2 regions of the Niveispirillum sp. BGYR6 genome follow, and region 1 is predicted to be linked to the other one. Evidence: riboswitches for the same ligand, from Rfam matches in the RefSeq annotation. Region 1 holds a riboswitch; the other holds the start of a gene.
What was found. A riboswitch is a leader RNA that binds a small molecule or an ion and turns the genes downstream of it on or off. The one in region 1 is predicted to bind S-adenosylmethionine.
Positions count from the first base shown of each region.

Region 1 (11,814 bases):
GGGTCTTCAACACTTAGAACACCGGTTGACTGCTCAAAATGAAAATATGGCCCAAGAATATCTATCTTTTCAGGGTCAGTTAAGAGTGCCTGAAGCCAACCCTTCTCCAGAACCTGACTGATGCTGCCTTTCATCTCTGGATGTGCTACCATTGCTTCGCTTAAGTCAAGCGACCACTCCTCAGATTCGGAGAGCCACCTTAAAATATGTAAATAAGGCGCTCGACCTTCCTTCCTAAGACGCGATCCGCGCGCAAAGGTAATTGCAGCATCCTTGAATTGCCGCGACAGATCAAAAACAACATCTTCAAGGACAGCATTGATAGATGTTTCTATTTTCCTCTTTTCATCTTTAGTTTCTGATACCCTGTCCAATATACAAAGTTTGTGACAGAGCATCTGGACCAATTGAAAGCTACCCTGGGCAAGTTCTGCTACCTTTTTCTTGTTCGAAATTTCAACATTTAGAGCCCGCTCCCCAAGAGAGATGACTTGCTCTAAAATCTCAACTGGGTTGGCTTCTAGTCTGAAGACGTCAATCCGCAGCCCGAGGTCATGCGCAAATTTGACCAATTGGTGGCCGGCTTTGTTAATTCCGATTAGGATAAGTTTCGAAGATACGTCACCAGAATCTGCCAGAATCTTCATGTAGTCGGATAGCTTCGCCTTGGTGGTGTCTCCAAGACGGTGAAAGTCGTCAACTATAACGGTGCCAATGTCGCTCATTCCAGGCAGCGCATCGATATATTCCACGTCAGTGGGACGGCGCGCACTAAGTGACGTGACCGAGTCAATAACCTTTAGTTCGGCTAAGACTTTCGTAATGGTCGTGGTTTTGCCAATCCCCGAAGGCCCCTCCACAACAAGGCAGCGGCCTGGTGTGCGAACCGAAACCTTTATCTCTTCGTATCGCTCAGGCTTGACGAAGGTGATGGATGGAACGCCGGAGAGGCGAAAAACTTCTTCAAGATATGCCATGCCCCATCCCCCTTTAGCTGACAATACATTAACCGAAAAGCGAGTGACTGAGAATGATAAATCAAGAACCTAACATCAAGGAAAGGGATGGATCACCGCGATCCCAGCTACCTTGCGGCGCTTTCCTCGAGCTTGCTCGCTTGCTGTGCGGCGGCATCAAGTATTCATAAGAGCCCGCTCACAAGACATCGGATTGCCGATGAAGGAATGGAAACTTTAAGGTTCAACTCCTGGGTTTTCTATGAAGGACTTGTGACGCAAAACAGCCGTCCATCGCCCCCCCATTCTTCAAAACCGAGGTTTGATGGGCGTCCAGATTTCCGCCGCTTTCTTCTCGGCCTGACAGAAACCCATCAGTCCGCTTCCGGCCCCATAACTGACATTTTTGGTGATCCCTCCCCCGCTTCCTTGCACGGAAGTCTGCCCTTCAACATACTCTTACCAAAGCGCGATCGTTCCACCGGAAGCAAGAAATGTCGACAACCTTGTCCAGCAAGTTCCAGATATCCATCCCCAAAGCCGTCCGTGAGCAGCAGCATTGGGAGGCGGGGCAAGAATTTGTCTTCATCCCCAAGGGTAATGGTGTGCTGGTGATGCCAGTGCCGGAACGGGACCAGTTGGTCGGCATCGCCAAGGGCGCAAGCACTGAGGACTACCGCGACCGGTCGGATCGCTATTGATGGCGGCACCGTTGCGCGTCGTTGATAGTTCGGCCTGGATCGAATGGCTGGTGGATAGAGTTTGTCCGGTTTAGGTTGAAGCACATATTGCTTTCCTATCGTCATTCCCGCGAAGGCGGGAATCCAAGCAACGTAACGGATTATGGATTCCCACCTTCGCGGGAATGACGGAAAAGGGGTGAATTTAACCCTCGCAAACTCTCGCCCTGCTGGCGGCGGATATGCACCGGAAATATGGGTTGGCAACCGCCGACGCCGTCGTCTATGCGACCGCGCGCCGGCAGGGGGCTGAACTGTTAACCTGTGATGCCCATTTTAAAGGGCTGCCGGGTGTCGCCCTGTTCGCAAAGTCAGGCTGACGGCGCCCCCCCTCACCACCGCCTTTTCCCCGCCCCGAACGGCGGGCGCTTGACCAGCGGCTTCGGCGGCGGGGGTGGTGGAGGCGGCGGTGGCGGGGGGGTGAGTTCGACGGTCACCTTTTCACCGGCTGCCATCTGGGCCAGCGCCCGCATCAGGGTGCGCACGCCGTCCATCCGGGTCTGGGTGCTGTCCCAGGGGCGCAGCAGCACCAGTTTTTGGTCGGGGCGCAGCTTGGCCGTGCCGGCCTGTTTTTGAATAAACTCAACCAGTTTGGCCGGGTTCTTGAAGTTATTGTTGCGGAAGCCGACAACCGCCCCCTTGGGCCCGGCATCCAGGTTGCCCACCCCGGCTTCCTTGCACAGGCGCTTGATTTCCATCAGTTGCAGCAGGTTTTCCACCTCGTCCGGCAGGGGGCCGAAGCGGTCGATCAGTTCCACGCCGAACGCTTCCACCTCAGCCTTGTCGGCCAGATCGGACAGGCGACGATAGAGCGTCAGCCGCACCCCCAGATCGGGCACATAGCTGTCCGGGATCAGCACCGGCATCCCCAGCGCGATCTGCGGTGACCAGCTATCTTCGGCCCGTTGCGCCTCTGTCCGGCCCCCGCGTGCGGCCTCCACCGCCTCTTCCAGCATCTGCTGGTAAAGCTCCACCCCCACCTCGCGGATTTGGCCGGATTGTTCCTCGCCCAGCAGATTGCCGGCACCCCGGATATCCATATCGTGGCTGGCCAGCTGGAAGCCCGCCCCCAGATTATCCAGCGTTTCCAGCACATGCAGGCGCTGCTGCGCCGTAGCGGACAGCACCGTCTTGGGCTGGTAGGTCAGATAGGCGTAACCGCGCACCTTGGACCGGCCGACGCGGCCCCGGATCTGGTACAACTGAGCCAGACCGAACAGGTCGGCGCGGTGGACGATCATGGTGTTGGCGCTGGGGATATCCAGGCCGCTTTCAATGATGTTGGTGGCCAGCAGCACATCATATTTGCCATCGTCAAAGGCGGTCATGACGTCTTCCAGCTCGGTCGCCGCCATCTGGCCATGGGCGGTGATCAGCTTCACCTCCGGCACCAACTCTTCCAGCCGCACCCGTACCTTGGCCAAATCCTCCACCCGTGGGCAGACATAGAAGGTCTGGCCGCCGCGATAATGCTCCCGCATGATCGCCTCGCGGATCACCACCGGGTCAAAGGGCAGCACGAAGGTGCGCACGGCCAGCCGGTCCACCGGCGGCGTGGCGATGACCGACAATTCGCGCACGCCCGACAAGGCCAGTTGCAGCGTGCGCGGGATGGGCGTGGCAGAAAGCGTCAGCACATGCAGATCGGCGCGCAGTTCCTTCAACCGCTCCTTCTGCTTCACGCCGAAATGCTGTTCCTCATCGACAATCACCATGCCCAGGCGCTTGAACTCCGCCCCCTTGCCCAGCAAGGCATGGGTGCCGATGACGATATCCACCGTGCCATCGGCCAGCCCGGCCTTGGTCTGGTTGGCCTCCTTCGTCGTCACCATGCGGGACAATTGGCCGATGCGCACCGGCAGCCCGGCAAAACGCGCCTCAAAGGTGCGGGAATGCTGGCGGGCCAGCAGGGTGGTGGGCACCACGACGGCCACCTGATGGCCCGCCATCACCGCCAGAAAGGCGGCGCGCAAGGCCACCTCCGTCTTGCCGAAACCGACATCGCCGCAGATCAGCCGGTCCATCGGCTTGCCGGAGCCCAAATCCTCAATCACATCCTCGATGGCCCGCAACTGGTCATCGGTTTCGGCATAGGGGAAGCGGGCGCAGAATTCATCCCAGGCGCCATCGGGGATGGGGATGGCATCGGCACGGCGCAGCGCGCGTTCCGCCGCGATGCGCAACAGCGCATCGGCCATATCCTTCAGCCGGCGCTTGACGCGGGCCTTGCGCGATTGCCAACCGGCCCCGCCCAGCTTGTCCAGCGTGGCCCCCGCCTCCTCGCTGCCATAGCGGGAGAGGACTTCGATATTCTCCACCGGGACATAAAGCTTGTCGCCGCCATCATAGATCAGGCGCAGGCAATCATGCGGGGCGCCGCCGACATCCAGCGTTTCCAGCCCATCATATTTGCCGATGCCATGATCGATATGGACGACAAAATCACCGGGGTTGAGGGACGCCGCCTCAGCAATGAAATTGGCATTGCGCCGCTTCTTGCGCGTGCCGGCGCGCACCAGCCGGTCACCCAGAATATCCTGTTCGGTGATGATGGCCAGGCCAGGTGCTGTAAAGCCATGGTCCAGCGGCAGCACGGCCAGCGCCGTGGTGCCCTTCGGCAAGGCCGTGACATCGGCCCAGCTTTCCACCGCCTTCAGCTTCGCCAGCCCATGCTCCTTGAACACGGAGAGCAGACGGTCGCGCGAACCGGCGGAATAGCCGGCGATCACCGTCACCCGGCCTTCCTCGGCCAGGGCGTTGATATGGTCGCGCAGCACCTCATAGACATTCACGCCGGATTGCACGCGGGCATCGGCGAAATCGCGGCCCTTGCGCCCACCGCCATCGGCCAGATCCTTGTTGGCAACCTCCCCTTCCACGGCGGCGAAGGGCGATAGCTGGGCCACGGCGCGCGACGCCAGATGCCGGTCGAACGTGTCGCCATCCAGGAACATCAGCGAGGGGGGCACCGGCTTATAGGCCGGGTTGCCGGATTTCTTCTCCGCCTCCACCATGGTGCGGCGGGCCTGATAGAAATCCTGCACCTGTTCCAACCGCTCATCACGGGCTTCCTCGACATTCGGATCAAGGCTCAGGGCGGCATGGGGCAGGTAATCGAACAGGGTTTCCATGCCGCTATGGAACAAGGGCAGCCAATGTTCCATGCCGGCATGTTTGCGCGCCGCACTCACCGCCACATAGAGCGGATCGTCATCCATAACGGCGCCGAAATGTTCCCGGTAACCTGTGCGGAAGCGCTGGATCGACATTTCGTCCAGGAACACCTCTGACATGGGTGTCAGCACGAAATTATCGCGCTTTTCCACCGTCAGCTGAGTCATGGGGTCGAAGCTGCGCACACCTTCCAGATCATCGCCGAACAGGTCCAGGCGCAACGCCTCCTGGCTGCCGGGGGGAAAAAGGTCGATAATGCCGCCGCGCACGGCAAATTCCCCCGGCTCCCGCACCGTCTGGGCGCGGATATAGCCGTTCTGCGACAGGAAGCGCTGAAGCTCTGCCACATTGATGCGATCACCCACCTTGGCGGCGAAGCTGGCATTGCGAAAGGCCAGACGCGGCGGCACCTTCTGCACCAGCGCGTTCACCGTGGTGATGACCAGCAAGCCACCCGGCACCGCCCCGCCCTTTGCCACCTGCAAGAGCCGGGTCAGGGTGGAAATGCGGGTGGCCACAATCTCCCCATTGGGGGACACGCGGTCATAGGGCAGGCAGTCCCAGGCCGGGAACAGCCGCACCTCCACACCCGGATCGAAGAAAGCCACCTGTTCAGCCAGCCGGGCGGCCCGCGCATCATCGGTGGCGACATGCAGCAGCCCGGCCCCGCCGCCCTTTTTCGCCAGCGCCGCCAGCAGGCGGGAATCCTGCCCATCGGGCGCACCGGACAGCAGCATCCGGCGCGGATGGCCAAGGTTCAGCGCGATATCGGGCGCGGGGATGACAGTCATGGGAACCGGCTCTTCGATCATGCGGCAATGATGGAAGCCGGGTTTATAGCAGGCCCAGGCGCATAAGGGAACAAAAGGGGGACGCTATTTGCACGCCCAACCGGTCAGTCCGCAATCTCCCGCAAATAGGCAGTGTAGCGCCTGCCCGGCCCCAGCGGCACGGCGGTGACGGCCAGTTCGGCCGGGAATGTCTGCCCATCGGCGCGCCCCCCCTGCACCAGCAGCCGCTGGCCCGCGCCCCCAACCCCTTCCAGCCATTCCGGCAGCTCAGAGCCTTCCGGCAAGCGGATCATGTCGGCGAGGGAGGCACCCAGCGCCGCCCCCCGGCTGCGCTGGAATATCCGTTCCGCTGCCGGGTTCAGTTCCATCACCAGACCCGCATCATTGAAGGTAATGATGGCATCCAGTGCTGTCTCCAGAATCGAACGGGCACGCGCCTCGCTCTCCCGCAGGCGCAGGCTGGCCGCCGCCTCTGCCGTGATGTCGCGGAACAGGCAGAGCACCAGCCGTTCGCCAGCGCTGTCAAATGGCACCGCCGAAACATCCAGCAGCAACTGGGCGCCATCCTTGCGTTGCACAGGTTGGCGCACTTGGCGCAACGCCTCCCCGCTGTTGAGCCGGCGCAGCATCAGTTCGGCCAGCGGGCGGGATTCTTCTGTTGTGTGGTCCAGCACATGCTGCCCGTCCAGACTTTCATCGGGCGACATGCCCATGATGACGCGGCCCGCCTTGTTGAGGAAGCGGAACAGGCCCTGGCTATCATGCACGACAATGCCATCCGGTGTCAGATCCACCAGTTGGCGATAACGTTGCTCACTTTCCTGCAAGCGCAACTCTTGCCGCTTCTGGTCGGAAATATCCGTCCGCAGACAAAGCAGGCCGCCATCAGGCAGGCGCTGGTCCTGCACCCGCACCCAGCGCCCGTCAGCCAGCAGAATTTCCTGCGGGACCGGGTCCGGGTCGCGGAATTCCCGCAGACGCTGGGCGATATATTCCTCCCGGTCATGGCCCAGCGCGTGGAGATTATCCCCCACCTCAATGCTGGCGCGCAACAGCACCTCAAACGAAATGCCGGGCTCCATCAGGTTGGCCAGAATGGGGAACATCGCCCGCAGGGCCGGATTGGTCAGCACCAGCCGTTCCTGCGCATCATAGATCGCCACCCCATCCGGCATCAGGTCCAGCACAGCGGAAAGGATGGTTGCGGCCATGATGGAGACCCTCCGGCGAAAAGCAGGGGAAGCAAAAACCGGTGGATTTTGCCCAGTCCCGGCCATGTTCGCAAGAAATGCTTTATTTATACGTTGTTAACGTTTCCCGATTTCACGCGGGAAGTGCATGATTCAGCCGGTTCAGCAATCCGGCCCAGTCCCCACAACGCACCTGCCGGAACAGGCGCATGGTGGGGTACCAGCCGGTCTTCCCCTCCCCCGCCAGCCAGCGCCAGTCGGTATCGGTGGCGATCAGGGTCCAGACCGGCCGTCCCATGGCCCCGGCCAGATGGGCCAGCCCGCTGTCGGGTGTGATCAGCAGGTCCAGATGGGACAGGATGGCGGCACTGTCCATCCAGGTGCTGACGGCCCCACCCAGGTCGGTGACATGGGGGGGCAGCGGCAGGGCGGCCAGTTCCTCCCGCCCGCTGGCCACCTGCAGCGCATACCAATCCACCTCCCGCCGTTGCAGCAGCGGGGCAAAGGCGGCCAGACCGGGGCTGCGCCAGCGGTCGCCCGGATGGGCGGGGTTGCCCGCCCAACTGAACCCAATGCGCAGCCGCCCCGGCCGCTTGGGCAGATGTCCGGCCCAGAGCGCGGCCATAGCCGGATCGGCGGCAAGATAGGGTCCGTCCCAGGGGATACTCGTCGGTGTCAGGCCCAACAGGCCTGGCAGGTCCAGCAGGGCCACCTGGAAATCGGCCGCCGGCACCGGCTTGCCACGTGCCAGGGGGCGGCCGAATCGTCCATCCAGGAACAAGGGCAGCAGGGCCGGGGGCAGCTCAAACGTCACGCGCGCGCCCAGCGCTTCCAGCTGGCGGATCAGGCGGGCGCACATGATGGTGTCGCCTGCCCCCTGTTCATCCCAGACCAGGATGTGTTTTCCCGACAGCTCTTCCCCCTGCCAGGGGGGAATATGAACGTGCCGGGGCGGGCGGGCGGCCACTGACCAGCGGTGATGATAGGCGGCAAACCCCTCCCCCCAGCGGCCCAGCCGCAACAGGCAGAGCGCACGCCCCAGGGCCGAGGCTTTATCATCCGGTGCCAGGGCCAGGGCGCGTTCAAACGCGGCCAGAGCGGCTTCGGCGTCACCCGTCACCCGGTGGAACAGGCCCAGATCGCGCCAGACATAGGCCGTGTCGGGGGCCATCTCCGCCGCCTTGGCCAGCAGCGTGCCCGCCTCCGCCTCCCGCCCATCATGCAGCAACAGGTTGGCCAGGGCACAGCGGGCGGGAACCAGGGCTGGGGATGCGGCCAGGGCACGGCGCAACAGGCTTTCCGCCCGCCCTTTGTCGCCGGCCCGCCGTGCCGCATCCCCCAGGGTCAGCAGGGCAATGGCATGGTCGGGCGCGAGGGTCAGCACCTGTTCCCACAGGGCAAACGCGCCCGGCCCGTCGCCCCGCGACTCTGCTTGACCGGCGGCGGCGACCAAATCCTTCACACTCACGGCCATCAGAACCGTTCCATCAGCGTGGGCTGGCCCTGCACGGTGGAGGATACGGCCTCCGGCATCCGCGTCAGTTGATCGCTGCGCGGAATCGGCGGCGGATCGGGATCGTAAATCTGCTTCAGGCGGCGATATTCCTGATCGTGATATTCCTGCTGTTCCTGAAAGCCGGGTTCCCCATTGCGTCGCCCGGTGACGATCACCTCATCCGCCACGGGGGGCGACGCCTCCTTTTCCGGCGCAGCTGATGGCTCCGCCCCCGCGGCGGCAACAGCGGTCAGCAGCGTAAAGGCGGACAATGCCAGGGGGCGACAGGGCAATATCATGGGGCCGATCCTAACGCCTTTCGGGTTGCCGCGACAGGGGGCGCATGAACGCGAACGGAATAAGAACATTTCCACTTGGCAGCCAAGAACAAACCGCGTACAACAGGTTCAGTTGAACGCAGACACCTATCCGTGCGAGAAGGAAGGGGACAATTATGTCGGCAGCTCCACTTCGTCTGGTTGAAACACCCATGGACAAGCAAAAAGCTCTGGACGCAGCACTCGGCCAGATCGAACGCGCCTTTGGCAAGGGCTCCATCATGAAGCTCGGTGCCAAGGAGGCGATTTCCGAAATGGAAGTCGTGTCCACCGGTTCGCTGGGTTTGGATATCGCCCTGGGTATCGGCGGTCTCCCACGTGGCCGCATCGTTGAAATTTATGGGCCGGAAAGCTCGGGCAAGACCACGCTGGCCTTGCACGCCATCGCCCAGGCACAGAAGAATGGCGGCGTCTGCGCCTTTGTGGATGCTGAACATGCGCTCGACCCCTCCTATGCCCGCAAGCTGGGCGTGGATGTGGATGAGCTGCTGATCTCCCAGCCCGATGCCGGCGAACAGGCGCTGGAAATCGCCGACACGCTGGTGCGCTCCGGTGCTATCGACGTGCTGGTGGTGGATTCGGTGGCGGCCCTGGTGCCGCGCGCCGAATTGGAAGGCGAAATGGGCGACAGCCATGTCGGCCTGCACGCCCGCCTGATGAGCCAGGCGCTGCGCAAGCTGACCAGCTCCATCTCCAAGTCGCGCTGTCTGGTGATCTTCATCAACCAGATCCGCCTGAAGATCGGCGTCATGTTCGGCAATCCGGAAACGACGACCGGCGGTAATGCGCTGAAATTCTATGCCTCTGTCCGCCTGGATATCCGCCGCATCGGCGCCATCAAGGATCGGGAAACCGTCACCGGCAACCAGACCCGCGTGAAGGTGGTGAAGAACAAGATGGCCCCGCCCTTCCGGGTCGTCGAATTCGACATCATGTATGGCGAAGGCGTGTCCAAGGTGGGTGAACTGCTGGATCTGGGCATCCAGGCCGGCGTGGTGGACAAATCCGGTTCCTGGTTCTCCTATGACGGGCAGCGCATTGGGCAGGGGCGTGAAAACGCCAAGACCTTCCTGCGCAGCAACCCGGCCGTGGCCGACAGCATCGAACAGAAAATCCGCGCCAATGCCGGCATCGTGGCGGGCGCCATGATGGGCACGCCGGAGAGCGATGGGGATGCGTCCAGCCCCGAATGATCCTTTCTCCCTCGCACGGGGATCGTTCTGCAGCCCCGCCCGGTCTTTCGCCGGGCGGGGTTTTTTCATACCCTTGCGCGGCCGGCCCAACTGGGATAAAAGCGGCACCAGGAAGATTTCTTCCAGCATCCAGAGCCGGACTTGGGTCCGGCGCCAACCTGCCGACCCGGGCAAGGTGGCGGCCTCTGACGGGGCGATGCGGCCGGTTTACTGGCAACGAAGCGGGCGGCGATTCCCTCTCCACCCTTTGGCCTGGTCCCGTCACGCCTGCCTCCTGTGGCCCTGTTGGTGCCTTTTGTGGAGTGCATGATGTTTGTGACCGCACCCTTGGCCCCCGCCCCCTTTCATCCGGGTGATGAATGGCTGCGTGACCTGATTGCCGCCCCGGGCGATCAGGTGCAGCCGGTCGGCCCCACCGAGGGCGACCGCGCCCTGTTCGTGGTGCTGCATCGCAGCCGCGGGCTGTGGACGCATATTTACCGGGTGCAACGCCAGCCGGGGCGCAGCGGCGGGCTGGTCGCCCTGTTGCGGGTGCTGGAAGGGGATCAGGTGGAACAGGCGGTTTGCTGGGCGAACGGCATGGCTTGACAGCAGCCCTGCAACAATGGAATGGATGCTACCCGACGAGGGAGAGACTGGCCCTGCGCCAGCGCCGAAGGAGCAACCGCCCCGGAAACTCTCAGGCAAAAGGACCCGTCGGACATAATATCTGGAAAGTGGCGCTTCGCGCGCCCGCCGAAGGGATAGCGATCTCAGGCAAACAGACAGAGCGGGCACAACCGGGCGGCAGAAAAAGCCGCCACGCAAGGAGTGTCCGCCATCGTGACCATTGCCGCCGCCCCGCTGTTCCCTTCCCTTTCGGTGACCGATCTGTTCACCATCGGCATCGGCCCGTCCAGTTCCCACACGGTGGGGCCCATGCGGGCGGGGGCGGTCTTTGCCGCCATGGCCACCGCCCATGGCCAGCCGCATATGGTCACCTGCGATCTTTATGGTTCGCTGGCGCTGACCGGCAAGGGCCATGCCACCGACCATGCCGTGCTGCTGGGCCTGTCCGGCTGGCTGCCGGACCGCATCGATCCCAATGCCGTGCCGGACCTGATCGCCGCCATCGCGCGTGACCAGTCACTGCCGCTGGGCGGTGGTACGGCGATCCATTTTGTGGAAGCGGACCATCTGCGCTTCCGCATGGGGGAATTCCTGCCCTTCCATGCCAATGCCATGCGCTTTACCGCGCATTATGTCGATGGGCGGCAGTTGGAGCAGGTTTTCTATTCCGTGGGCGGCGGGGCCATCCGCATGGAAGGGGCCGATGCCGGCGACCGGCCCAATGTCACCCTGCCCCACCCGTTCAGTTCCGGTGCCGAGCTGCTGACCATCGGGGAACAGCAGGGCCTGTCCATCGCCGATATTGTCTGGGCCAATGAGGAGGCGTTCCGTAGCCGGGCCGAGACGGTGGAGTTTGTCGACAAGGTGCGCCAGGCCATGCTGGATTGCATCGAGCGCGGCTGCCGGCAGGATGGCATCCTGCCGGGCGGGCTGAAGGTGCGCCGCCGCGCCCGTTCCCTGCATCAGACCCTGATGGCCAGTATGCCCCGCATCGAGCCGTCCCACGTGTTCGAATGGGTCAGCCTCTATGCGCTGAGCGTGAATGAGGAGAATGCCGCCGGCGGCCGGGTGGTGACAGCCCCCACCAATGGGGCGGCCGGCATCCTGCCCGCCGTACTGAAATATTATGAGACCTTTGTCTCCGGCGCCAACCGCGCCGGATCGCGCACCTTGCTGATGACGGCGGCGGCCATCGGTTTTCTGTACAAGATTCGCGCTTCCATCTCGGCGGCCGAAATGGGCTGCCAGGGGGAAGTCGGGGTGGCCTGTTCCATGGCCGCCGCCGGGCTGACCGCAGCCTTGGGCGGCAATAACCAGCAGATCGAAAA
Region 1 is NZ_JANLNL010000001.1:888,386-900,199, forward strand. It holds gene PCJ49_RS03780 (TIR domain-containing protein) at 1-977, opposite strand, end outside; gene PCJ49_RS03785 (AbrB/MazE/SpoVT family DNA-binding domain-containing protein) at 1,451-1,657, shown strand; gene mfd (transcription-repair coupling factor) at 2,029-5,661, opposite strand; gene PCJ49_RS03795 (PAS domain S-box protein) at 5,766-6,872, opposite strand; gene PCJ49_RS03800 (tetratricopeptide repeat protein) at 6,985-8,325, opposite strand; gene PCJ49_RS03805 (hypothetical protein) at 8,325-8,645, opposite strand; gene recA (recombinase RecA) at 8,837-9,877, shown strand; SAM-I-IV-variant riboswitch at 9,998-10,108, shown strand; gene PCJ49_RS03815 (hypothetical protein) at 10,184-10,465, shown strand; glycine riboswitch at 10,494-10,581, shown strand; gene PCJ49_RS03820 (L-serine ammonia-lyase) at 10,700-11,814, shown strand, end outside.

Region 2 (11,814 bases), on a different contig from region 1:
TCCGCGCCGGGCTGCCGCCGGAGGAGCGCAAATTCAGCCCCCATGTCACCCTGGCCTATCTGAAGGAAACCCCGACCGCCCGGTTGGGGCTTTATATGGAAACCCATGGGCTGCTGCGGGAAGGCCCGTTCCCGGTGGACCGGTTCACGCTCTATGAAAGCGTGCTGGGATCATCGGGGGCGACATATCACCCGTTGCAGGATTACCCGCTGGGCGGCTGGCGGCCTTGAGGGGCTGTGCCGAAAGTTTTTGATTTTAAGGCACTCCATTATCGTCACCCAGGCTGCGGCCCAGGTGCAGTTTCGGAGAGCGCAGCCCTTGTGACCTGGCCCCCGGCCGCAGCCTGGGGGACGTTTTCGGGCGGCGGTGGACGGCAAAGAGTTAAGCCCCGATCCCCTCCACCGGGCGCAGCAATGCACCATCCGGCAGCTCAATGAAAAACCGTTCGGCCAGCAGGGCGCGGAATTCCCGCTCGTCGCTGATCTGCCGTTCCTCCACCAGCAACCCATCCAGCCGTCGCCGGTACTGGCCATTCAGCAGCGTGTGGCGTTCCCGCAGGGTGGTGCGCGATGCGACGCGGTTCTGCACGAAGCGGGAGCTGGGATGCGTGGCGGTGAAATGATTGCCGAAGGCCAAATCGGCATCCACCACCGCCTCATCGCCGAACCAATAAAGCCCCGACCATTCCCCATCGCGCCGCAGTTCCAGCTCCCAGCCCGGTGACCAGTCGGATTGGCGCAGGCGCCAGCGCTCCCCGCCGCTGTCATATTCCCCCACCCGCAGCGGCAGCGGTTCGGCCAGACAGGAACCGCCAAAGCCGACATCGGTGATATAATCCTGCCCCTCCACCGCCACCAGCAGCAGCAGGTGGCTGCGCCCGCCCGGCTCCCCGCCCATGCGCACCCGCGCCAGCCGGCGGCGGGGGGCAAAGCCGATGGCGGCCAGGGCCAGGGCCAGCAGGCTGTTCTGTTCAAAGCAATAGCCACCGCGCCGCTGCCCCACCAGCTTGGCGCAGATGGCATCCGGTTCCAGCCGGATGGGCAGACCCATCTGGATATCCAGATTCTCAAACGGGATGTTGGCCGTATGGCCGGTATGGATGGCGTGCAGCCCGGCCAGATCGGGCAAAACCGGGCCGTCCAGCCCGATGCGGGCCAGATAGGCGGAAAGATCGAACATCGGGTGGCTTTCCCTGCTGGATTTGTTTATGTCGCCGGCGTCTGCCAGGGGTCATAGGTGCCGAAATGCCAGACATGGCCTTCCGGGTCGCGGATGGTGAAGGCGCGGCTGCCATAGCTGGTCTCGGTGATGCCGCCTTCCAGCGGTTCCACCCCCGCCGCCCGCACCCGCGCCAGCAGCCCATCCACATCCTGTATAATGAAGCACAGGCAGGCAGCGCCGCGCCCGTCCGGGCCGGGGGCATGGAAACCATACTGGTCCTGCTTGTCCGATCCCAGCATCACCATGCCGGCCCCCAGCACCAGCTCTGAATGGATGATCTCATTCTCCGTCGCACCCGGCACCACCAGATGCGGTTGAAAGCCGACCACACGGGTCAGCCAGTCGATGGCCGCCCTGGCGTCGTGATAGCGCAGGCAGGGTGTCACCAGCCCGTCGCGCGGGCTGGGGGCGGTCAATTCCATGGGCATTGCCGGGCCTCCTTGGGCATGGGTGGCCTCCCCGCCACCTTCCCCTACGTCAGCATAATATCGTCAGACTGGCCAGCGCCCCTTTCGCTGCGATAGCTTTTCCTATATGCACGCCATGGAATCGTACCGGCCCCGCCGGCGCGAGCGGTAAACATGCTTGGTTGGGTTGGAGGTTCAAGGTGAAGGGGCTTAAGCCGCTGCTGATATCCGGCAAGGAAGTGCTGCCGCTCGTTGAAGGCGGCAAGGGCATTGCCGTCTCCAACGGGCAAAGCTCCGGCGCCTGGGCGGCGGCGGGTGGTGTCGGCACCTTCTCCGGCGTCAATGCCGACAGCTATGATGCTGATGGCAATATCCTGGATCAGGTCTATCATTCCAAGACCCGGCGCGGCCGGCATGAAGAGCTGATCGCCTATGGCATTCAGGGGGGCATCGCCCAGGCCCGCATCGCGCATGAAATGTCCAACGGCGAAGGCCGGTTGCATGTCAATGTGCTGTGGGAAATGGGCGGGGCCGAGGAAATCCTGCATGGCATCCTGGAAGGGGCGCCGGGCCTGGTGCATGGCGTGACCTGCGGCGCCGGGATGCCTTACAAGGTGGCGGAGATCGCGGCCAAGTTCGGCGTCTATTACTATCCCATCGTCAGTTCGGCCCGCGCCTTCCGGGCCCTGTGGCTGCGCGCCTTCAACAAGTTCCCCAATCTGCTGGGCGGCGTGGTCTATGAAGACCCGTGGCTGGCCGGCGGTCATAATGGCCTGTCCAACAGCGAAGACCCGCAGAAGCCGGAAGATCCCTATCCGCGTGTCGCCGCCTTGCGCCAGATGATGAACAGTTTCGGCCTGACCGAAACCCCGGTCATCATGGCCGGCGGCGTCTGGTGGCTGTCGGAATGGGAACATTGGCTGGATAATCCGGAAATCGGCCCGGTGGCCTTCCAGTTCGGTACCCGCCCGCTGCTGACCCAGGAAAGCCCGATTTCGGAGGCCTGGAAGCAGCGCCTGCTGACCCTGAAGGCCGGCGACGTCTTCCTGAACCGCTTCTCCCCGACCGGTTTCTATTCCTCGGCGGTGCGCAACCCGTTCCTGGAAAACCTGCGCCAGCGCTCCGAACGGCAGATCGCCTTTTCCGTGGAACCGGTGGGCGAGCTGACGGATGAGCTGGCTTTGGGCCCGCGTGGCCGCCCGGTCTATGTCACCAAGGCCGATAAGGACCATGCGGAAGGCTGGATGTCCCAGGGCTTCACCACGGGCCTGAAGACGCCAGACAATACGCTGGTCTTCGTCACGCCGGACGAGTCGCGCCGCATCCTGAAGGATCAGGTGGATTGCATGGGCTGCCTGTCGGCCTGCGCCTTTTCCAACTGGTCGCAGAATGAGGAAGGCACCACCGGCCGCCGCGCCGACCCGCGTTCCTTCTGCATTCAGAAGACCTTGCAGAACATCTCCCATTCCGAAGATGTGGAAAACCAGCTGATGTTCGCTGGCCACAATGCTTATCGCTTCGCCAGCGACCCCTGGTACAAGGACGGCTTCGTGCCGACGGTGAAGCAGCTGGTCGACCGCATCGCCAGCGGTTACTGACGCCTGGCCAGACCTGTTCCGGCGGGTTGGAGGCCGGCGACCGCCGGCCCGCCGCTTGGTAGCGGCGCAAGCCAAGGGTGCGGATGCGCCCGCCCGGCGTCTGAGGGAACGCAAAATACCAACCCGCCAAGGGTCAAGCCCTCGGCGGGTTGGTACAAGGGTCATGCTCCATGGCTCTTGGTATAGTCGCAGAGATCATGCACGGGACAGACGGGGCAATCCGGCTTGCGGGCTTTGCAGATGTAGCGGCCATGCAGGATCAGCCAGTGATGCGCGTGCAGCCGGTAGGTCTTGGGCACCCGTTTCAGCAGGGCCTGTTCCACCGCCTCCACATCCTTGCCCGGTGCCAGCCCGGTGCGGTTGGAGACGCGGAAAATATGCGTGTCGACGGCGATGGTCGGCTCCCCGAAAGCGGTGTTCAGCACCACATTGGCCGTCTTGCGGCCTACGCCCGGCAGTTCCTCCAGATCCTCCCGCCGCTTCGGCACCTCCCCGCCATGTTTTTCCAGCAATATCTGCGACAGGCGGATGACATTGGCGGCCTTGGTTTTGAACAGGCCGATGGTCTTCACATGGTCGCGCACCGTGGCCTCCCCCAATGCCACCATGGCGGCGGGATTGTCGGCCAGCGCGAACAGGGCCTTTGTTGCCTTGTTCACCCCCACATCGGTGGCCTGGGCGGACAAAACCACGGCCACCAGCAGCGTATAAGGGTTTGAATATTCCAGTTCCGTCTGCGGATGCGGGTTACTGGCGGACAGGCGGCGGAAAAATTCATCGATGGCGGCGCGCTTCAAGGCTGGCATCCGGGGGCGGTCAATGGGGGTAGGAGCACCATAGCCAGCCCGGCCCGGCCCGGCAATTATCCCCGTTGCCATCCTCTATCGCCCCGCTATATTTTAGGCCGATGAATGATGCAGCGCCCGATCTTTCCCCCCTGTCGGAGGGGGATGTCAGCGCCGGGGAACCCGTGGCCCCGGCGGAAGAACGGGTTTTCTTTCATGCCACCATCCATCCCCATCGCAGCCTCGACCCCAAAGGGTTTCGTCGCCTGATGGCCTGTGTGGCGGCGGCCAGTACGGCCGTGGGGCTGGCCTTTTTCCTCAGCGGGGCCTGGCCGATTGTCGGTTTCATGGGGCTGGACGTGTTGCTGCTCTATCTGGCCTTCAAGGCCAGTTACCGCAGTGCGGCCGATTATGAACGGGTGGAACTGACCAGCAGCCGGCTGCTGGTGGAACGGGTGCAGGCCAAGCGGCGGTTGCGCTGGAGTTTCCAGCCCACCTGGCTGCGCGTCAGCCTGGAAGAACCGCCGGGCCATCACAGTCAGATCACGCTGTCTTCCCATGGGCGGCATCTGGTGGTGGGGCGGGCGCTGTCCCCGCCCGAGCGTCAGGATTTCGCCAACGCCCTGCGCGCCGCCCTGCATCGCTGCCGATATCCGCATCTGGAAGGAATGGGCCCGTTGAAAAGCCAACCGCTGATCTGATGATTTAGCGAGCGGATTCACACTCCAAAGCGATTACGCTTTTCCGCGATCCGCTCTAGGCCCGGGCGGGTTGGGATTACAGCATCACCGCCCCGCCGCTGGGGCTGAGGCACTGGCCCACCATATGCCGTGCCTCATCCGACGCCAGGAAGACGTAGGAGGGAACGATATCCGCCAGTTCGCCCAGCCGTTGGCTGGGTAGGGTGCGGCGAACCGCCTCCAGGCTGGCGCGGAGGGTGTCGCTGCTGAGCTTGGGGTCAATGGCGCCGGGGGCCACGCAATTGGCCGTCACATTGCGGGCGCCGATATCATGCACCAGGCTGCGGGTGAAACCCAGCAGGGCGCCCGCCGCCGCACCATAAAGCGAATAGCCGGGCGCCCCGTGATAGGCGATGTCCGACACGGTGGTGATGATGCGGCCATAATCCTGATGGAACATCAGCGGCAACACCATGCGCGTCATCATGAAAGCGGAGCGCACATTGGCCGCCATCACCAGATCAAACTGTTCGGCCGTGGTATCCACCACCGGAATGGCCGGGCGCATCCCGGCATTATTGACCAGGATATCCACCCGCCCCAGCCCGGCCACCGCCGCTTCGGTCAGCATATAGGCGCCGTTGGGGCCGCTGATCTCCGTCATCAGGGCCACGGCGCGGCGACCCGACCGTTCAATCTGGCGGACCAGTTCATTGGTAACGGGGCGCTGCGAGACATCTTCATATTGCAGCACCAGATGGGCACCTTCCTCCGCGAAGGCCTGCGCCACCGCGCGCCCCACCGGATTGCCGGCACCGGTGATCAGTGCCACGCGATCCTGCAGCCTTCCCATGTCCCAACGCTCCCAGACTATATGGAATCAAGGCGCCATGGTGCGCGGGTCGGGCCGGTGCCGTCAACCCGTGTGCTGCGGTGACAAGCGCTTCGCAAAACAGGCCGATTCAGCGCGGCCGACATAGGGGGCATAGTTACCGGTCACGCGGTAACCGTGACGACGGTAAAAGGCACAGGCCCGGTCATTGGCCCAGCGGGTTTCCAACACCAGTTGGCGATATCCCAGGGTGCGTGCCTGCTGCTCCAGCCAGGCCAGCACGGCCGCCCCCACCCCCACCGTGCCCGGCATGGCATACATGCGCTTGATTTCAGCGCTACCGGTCACGCCTTCCAGGGGGCGGATGGCGCCGCAGCCCACCGGTTCCCCCTTCAGTCGGGCCAAGGCGAAGGCGCTGCGCCCGGCCACGGCGTCCCAGCCCGCCAACCCGCGCCGCCCATCACTGCCGAACCGGGCCAGCAGGTTGGCTGACAGGGCATCCAGCAGCGGCTGCACCGCCGCATCGTCTGGCTGAGCCGCCTCGATGGTCAAACCCGTGACCGGTTCCGGCAAAATCCGATACATCACGCTGGTGGCGGAAATGAAATCACTGTCCGGGTCTTGGGCATATAGCGGAATCTGCCCGACCAGCTGGAAGCCATGGGCGGCATAGAGTGGCTCCACCGTGCCGCTGCGCGTATCCAGCACCAGCAGGCGTTTGCCCTGGGTACGGGCGATTTCCACCGCGCGGCGGATCAGCGCACCGGCAATGCCGCGATGGCGCGCGTCCGGATGGACCAGCAGCTTGCAGATTTCCGCCCGGTGGCGACCATTGGCCGGCATATCGGTGACCAACTGCACCGTACCCACCGTGCGCCCCTCCAGCTTGGCGGTCAGCAGGTGGCGGCCCCCCGCCCGCACGCCGGTAAAGACGCCCTGCCAGAAACGGGCGGCATCATCCGCCGTAAAGGGCTGCACGAAGCCCACGGAAGCCCCACCATCCACGCAGGCGCGCAGAATGCGGACAAGGTCGGGCAGCAGCGCCGGCAGATCATCGCCGGCAACCTCACAAAGATCGTAATGCATGATGCTCCCTTCAGGGCCGGGTGATGGCGATCAGGTAACGGGCGGGCGCCTCCCCCAGCACGGTGAAGCGCGAGGTGCCGAACAGGCGGAAGCGTAGGCAATCCCCCGGCGCCAGCCGATAGGGCACGCCCTGCAGCATCAGTTCCAGCCCGCCGGACAGCATCCAGACATGCTGTTCCAGCCCATGCACCGGCGGTGCGGCGTAATCGATCACGGTTCCTGGCGGTAAAGTGCCCTCAATCAGTTCCGTATCGAAGCCATTCGCCGGTGGGGAAATGGAACGGCGGTGAAAGCCGGTGCCGGGGTCGATCCAGACTGGTTGCTGGTCCGGGTGCAGCAGGCTGACCGGCTGGCTTTCCACCTCCGCCAGCAGGCGCGACATGGTGCGGCCATAGGCGGTGCAGAGCCGCCCCAGCAGGCTGGCCGTGGGGCTGGTCTCCCCCCGTTCCAGCCGGGAGAGCGTGGCCTTGCTGACCCCGCTGCGGGCGGCCAGCTCATCCAGCGACCAGCCCTGTTCCTGGCGCAGTTGCGCCAGACGGGCAGCGAGGCGATCATCAAGATCAGGGGATGTGTCGTTCTGTTCCATAAATGAGAAAATATCCCAAATTCGGAACTGCAACAACAAAGAAAAAGGCGCCGGGGGGATGCCCGACGCCTTGTCCCTTTTCGCCTTGCCCATCCCGGCCCCGCAGGCGGCGCCGGAAAGTGTGCGATCAGGCATTGCCCTGGGTCTGCGGCATACCCTGGCCCAGCACCTGACGGCGGTACAGATCGACGAAATCCAGCGGCTGCAGCAGCAGGGGCGGGAAACCGCCCTGGGACGTCATGTCGGCGATGATCTGGCGGGCGAACGGGAACAGCAGGCGCGGCCCCTCGATCAGCAGCACGGCGCGCTGCTGGTCCTGCGGCAGCGGCGGCAGGGTGAAGACGCCGCAATAGACCAGTTCGGCGATGAAGGCGGTCATCTCGCCCATCGTGGCTTCCACGCGCAGGCGCAGCTGCACCTCCGCCACATTCTCACCCAGGGCCTGGCCCTGCAGATCGACCTGCAGATCGATCTTCGGCTGTTCGGTGGCGGCCATCAGGCTGCGCGGGGCATTGGGATTCTCGAAGGAGAGATCCTTGACATACTGCACATTGACGACGAGCGGCATGATCGGCGCGCTGTTGTCCTCGGCGGTATCGATGCCGTTGGCGTTGGTCTCGTCGCTCATGAAATGCCTGCTCCGGTTGGAATGCATCGGGGTTTAAGGATTGCCGGCGGGACTAGCACGGATAGGGTTTTTCGGCAATGGTGGCATCGCGCCGCTGCTGGCTTGACAGGCGGCGGCAGAGGGGCTTTAAAAGCCTTACGTGGTGATTTGTGACCGGATTGCAGGCCACGTTGAAAAGAAACTGCTAAAAGGTCGAAGCCATTGCCGCCGGGTTCCCCGGCCTAAAGGGCCTCGATCCGCCGGTCGGGGCCTGTTTCATTTCAGGCCCGTGCTTGCATGAAGGGCCTTGGAAGCGATGGCACATGATCCGTCTGACAATCTGAACCCCGCCACCCTGCTGGTGCATGGCGGCACCCGCCGCAGCCAGTTTGAGGAGACGAGCGAGGCGATCTTCATGACCTCCGGCTATGTCTATGACAGTGCCGAGGCGGCGGAGGCCGCTTTCATCAATGATGGGTCGCGCTTCGTCTATAGCCGCTTCCGCAACCCGACCGTGGCGATGTTTGAGGATCGGCTGGCCCAGTATGAGGGGTTCCCCCGCTGCTTCGGCACCGGGTCCGGCATGGCCGCTGTCCATGCCGCCGTGTTCGGCCTGCTGAAGGCGGGCGACCGGCTGGTGGCCAGCCGTGCCCTGTTCGGCTCCTGCCTCTATATCGTCAGCGATCTGGCCAAGCGCTTCGGCATTGAAAGCGTGATCATCGACGGCACCAAGCCGGAGGAATGGGAAAAGGCCCTGTCCGTCCCCACCAATCTGGTCTTCCTGGAAACCCCCAGCAACCCGTGCCTGGAGGTGGTGGACCTGTCGCATGTGGTGCCGCTGGCCCACAAGGCCGGGGCCAAGGTGGTGGTGGATAATGTGTTCGCCACGCCGGTGCTGCAAAAGCCGCGTGATTTCGGCGTGGATGTCGTTGTCTATTCCGCCACCAAGCATATTGATGGCCAGGGCCGCTGCCTGGGTGGTGCGATCCTGTGCGATGATGAGGTGGCGGCGTTGCTGGCGCCCTATCTTCGCCATACCGGCCCGGCGCTGAGCCCCTTCAATGCCTGGCTGCTGCTGAAGGGTCTGGAGACGCTGGAACTGCGCGTGCGCGCCCAGTCCGCCAGCGCCTTGAAGGTGGCCGCGTTCCTGGAAAGCCACCCGGCGGTGGAACGGGTGCTGTATGCCGGGCTGGACAGCCACCCGCAGCGCGAATTGCTGAAGCGGCAGATGGATGGCGGCAGCAACCTGATCTGCTTCCATCTGAAGCCGTTCCGGGGCGATGCCAAGGCTGCCGCCTTCACCACCCTGAACAACCTGCGTGTCATCAAGATTTCCAACAATCTGGGTGACAGCAAAAGCCTGGCCACCCACCCCTTCACCACCACGCATCAGCGCCTGACGGTGGAAGAAAAGGCCACGCTGGGCATTGGTGCTGGCACCATCCGCCTGTCGGTGGGGCTGGAAAATGCCGACGACCTGATCAACGACCTGAAGCGCGGGCTGGATCAGTTGGTTTGATGGTCATATCCCTCAGGTGCCGGGCACTGCCTCTGGCAGCTTGACTTACGCGGGCACGGTGGTACCCGCAGGCCGGCCGTCGTCGACCTCCAAGGGGCATGGATCATGCCCCTTGGTATAATCCACAGCACATAATAAAGTTACCCATCATATCCAGAAAGTGCCCTTCCATGTCGCACCCCAGCACCAACCGCTGCATCGTTCCCGTCGCCTTGGATGACCGCGCCTATGACATCCATATCGGCGCCGGCCTGCTGGCCGATGCCGGGGCGCTGATCCAGGCGGTGGTGCCGGGCCGGCCGCTGGTGGTGCTGACTGACAGCCATGTGGCCGAACGGCACCTGTCGCCGCTGCTGGCCTCCCTTGCCGCCAGCGGCGCCCGGGTGCTGGAACCGGTGGTGGTGCCGGCGGGGGAGGCATCCAAGGAAATGTCCCGCCTGGGCGAAGTGATGGACGCGCTGCTGTCGCGCGGCATCGAGCGCAAGACGGTGCTGGTGGCGCTGGGCGGCGGCGTGGTGGGTGACCTGGGCGGTTTTGCCGCCGCCATCGCGCTGCGCGGGCTGGATTTCATCCAGGTGCCGACCACCCTGTTGAGTCAGGTTGACAGTTCTGTGGGCGGCAAGACCGGCATCAACAGCCGCCATGGCAAGAACCTGATCGGCGCCTTCCACCAGCCGCGTCTGGTGCTGGCCGATACCGACACACTGGCCACCCTGCCGAAACGCGAAGTGCTGGCCGGCTATGCGGAGGTGGTGAAATACGGGCTGATCGATAATCCCGGCTTCTTCCAATGGCTGGAAGAACAGGGCCAGGCCATCGTTGATGGTGATCCCGCCCTGCTGGCAGAGGCCATCCGTGTCTCCTGTCTGGCCAAGGCCGCCATCGTGGCGCAGGACGAAAAGGAATCGGGCCTGCGCGAGCTGCTGAATCTGGGCCACACGTTTGGCCATGCGCTGGAGGCGGAGGCCGGTTATGGCGACGCCCTGCTGCATGGCGAAGCGGTTGCCATCGGCATGGTGATGGCGTTTGACCTGTCGGTGCGCATGGGCCTGTGCCCCGCCGAGGATGCCGCGCGCGCCCGCGCGCATCTGGCCGCCGTCGGCCTGCCGGTGACGGCGGCGCATCTGGGCGGTGGCACCTGGACGGCGGAAAAGCTGCTGGCCCATACGGCCAAGGACAAGAAGGTGAAGGATGGCCGCGTCACCTTCATCCTGGCGCGCGGCATCGGCAAGGCCTTCCGCTGCGCCGATGTGGCGCTGGATGATGTGAAGGCGGTCTTTGCCGCTTCCCTGGCCGGGTGAGGATGACATGGCCGCTGCTCCCTTCACCATCCCCCGGCTGATCGGCCATCGCGGTGCCGCCCGCCATGCCCCGGAAAACACGCTGTCCGGGATGCGCACCGCCGCGCTGCAGGGCGCGCTGTGGGTGGAACTGGATGTGAAGCTGACGGCGGACGACGTGCCCGTGCTGCTGCATGATGATGATCTGAACCGCACCACCAACGGCCATGGCCCTGCGGCGCAGATGGATTTCGTCGAGATGCGCAAGCTGGATGCCGGTTCCTGGTTCTCCCGCGAGTTTCGCGGCGAAAAGGTGCCGACCCTGGCGGAGGCGATCCAGGCGGCGCAATTGCTGGATCTGGGCTTGAACCTGGAAATCAAGCCCTGCCCCGGCCGCGATGAACAGACGGCAGGCATCGCCCTGTCGCTGGCGCTGAGCCTGTGGCCGGCCGACCGGCCGCCACCGCTGATCAGCAGCTTTTCCGTGGAAGCGCTGGAAATGGCCAAAACCGTGGCCCCGCACTGGCCACGCGGTTACCTGATGGATAAGGTGCCGGCCAATTGGGCGGAGATTGCCGACCGGCTGGACGTCACCACCATCAACATCAATGCGAAACGGGAAACGGCGGTAACCGTCGCCGCCTACCGCGCCACCGGCCGGCAGGTGCTGGCCTATACGGTGAATGACAAAAACGACGCCCTGCGCCTGTTCACCTGGGGCGTCCAGAGCCTGTTCACCGACACGCCCAAGGGTCTGCTGCAGGGGCTGACGGGGCGGGGCTGAGGGGCCACACAGCCGCTACAAAAAAGGGGGGCGAATGACCGCCCCCCCCTTACACTTACTCGCCAAACACGCGGCGGAAAATCGTGTCCGCATGTTTGGTGTGATAGGCCAGATCGAACACATCATCGATCTGCGCTTCGCCCAGATGCTGCACCACATCGGCGTCGGATTTCAGCATGGTGCGGAAATCCTTGCCTTCCAGCCAGACCGGCATGGCGTTGCGCTGCACGGCGCGATAGGCATCCTCGCGGCTCATCCCCGCCTGGGTCAGGGCCAGCAGCACGCGCTGGGAATTATGCAGGCCACCCAGCATATCCAGGTTCTTCTGCAGGTTCTCCGGATAGACCACCAGCTTTTCCACCAGACCGGTGGCGCGGGCGAGCGCGAAATCCAGCGTCACGGTGGCGTCGGGGCCGATCATGCGTTCGA
Region 2 is NZ_JANLNL010000005.1:179,417-191,230, forward strand. It holds gene thpR (RNA 2',3'-cyclic phosphodiesterase) at 1-230, shown strand, start outside; gene PCJ49_RS13330 (arylamine N-acetyltransferase) at 382-1,179, opposite strand; gene PCJ49_RS13335 (VOC family protein) at 1,206-1,649, opposite strand; gene PCJ49_RS13340 (nitronate monooxygenase) at 1,829-3,226, shown strand; gene nth (endonuclease III) at 3,388-4,023, opposite strand; gene PCJ49_RS13350 (DUF2244 domain-containing protein) at 4,134-4,712, shown strand; gene PCJ49_RS13355 (SDR family oxidoreductase) at 4,789-5,544, opposite strand; gene PCJ49_RS13360 (GNAT family N-acetyltransferase) at 5,608-6,609, opposite strand; gene PCJ49_RS13365 (XRE family transcriptional regulator) at 6,620-7,195, opposite strand; gene secB (protein-export chaperone SecB) at 7,323-7,823, opposite strand; SAM riboswitch at 7,953-8,031, shown strand; gene metZ (O-succinylhomoserine sulfhydrylase) at 8,119-9,321, shown strand; gene aroB (3-dehydroquinate synthase) at 9,492-10,622, shown strand; gene ugpQ (glycerophosphodiester phosphodiesterase) at 10,630-11,385, shown strand; gene purB (adenylosuccinate lyase) at 11,441-11,814, opposite strand, start outside.
Region 2: linked by a shared signal. The riboswitch ahead of metZ (O-succinylhomoserine sulfhydrylase) and the one ahead of PCJ49_RS03815 (hypothetical protein) in region 1 are both predicted to bind S-adenosylmethionine.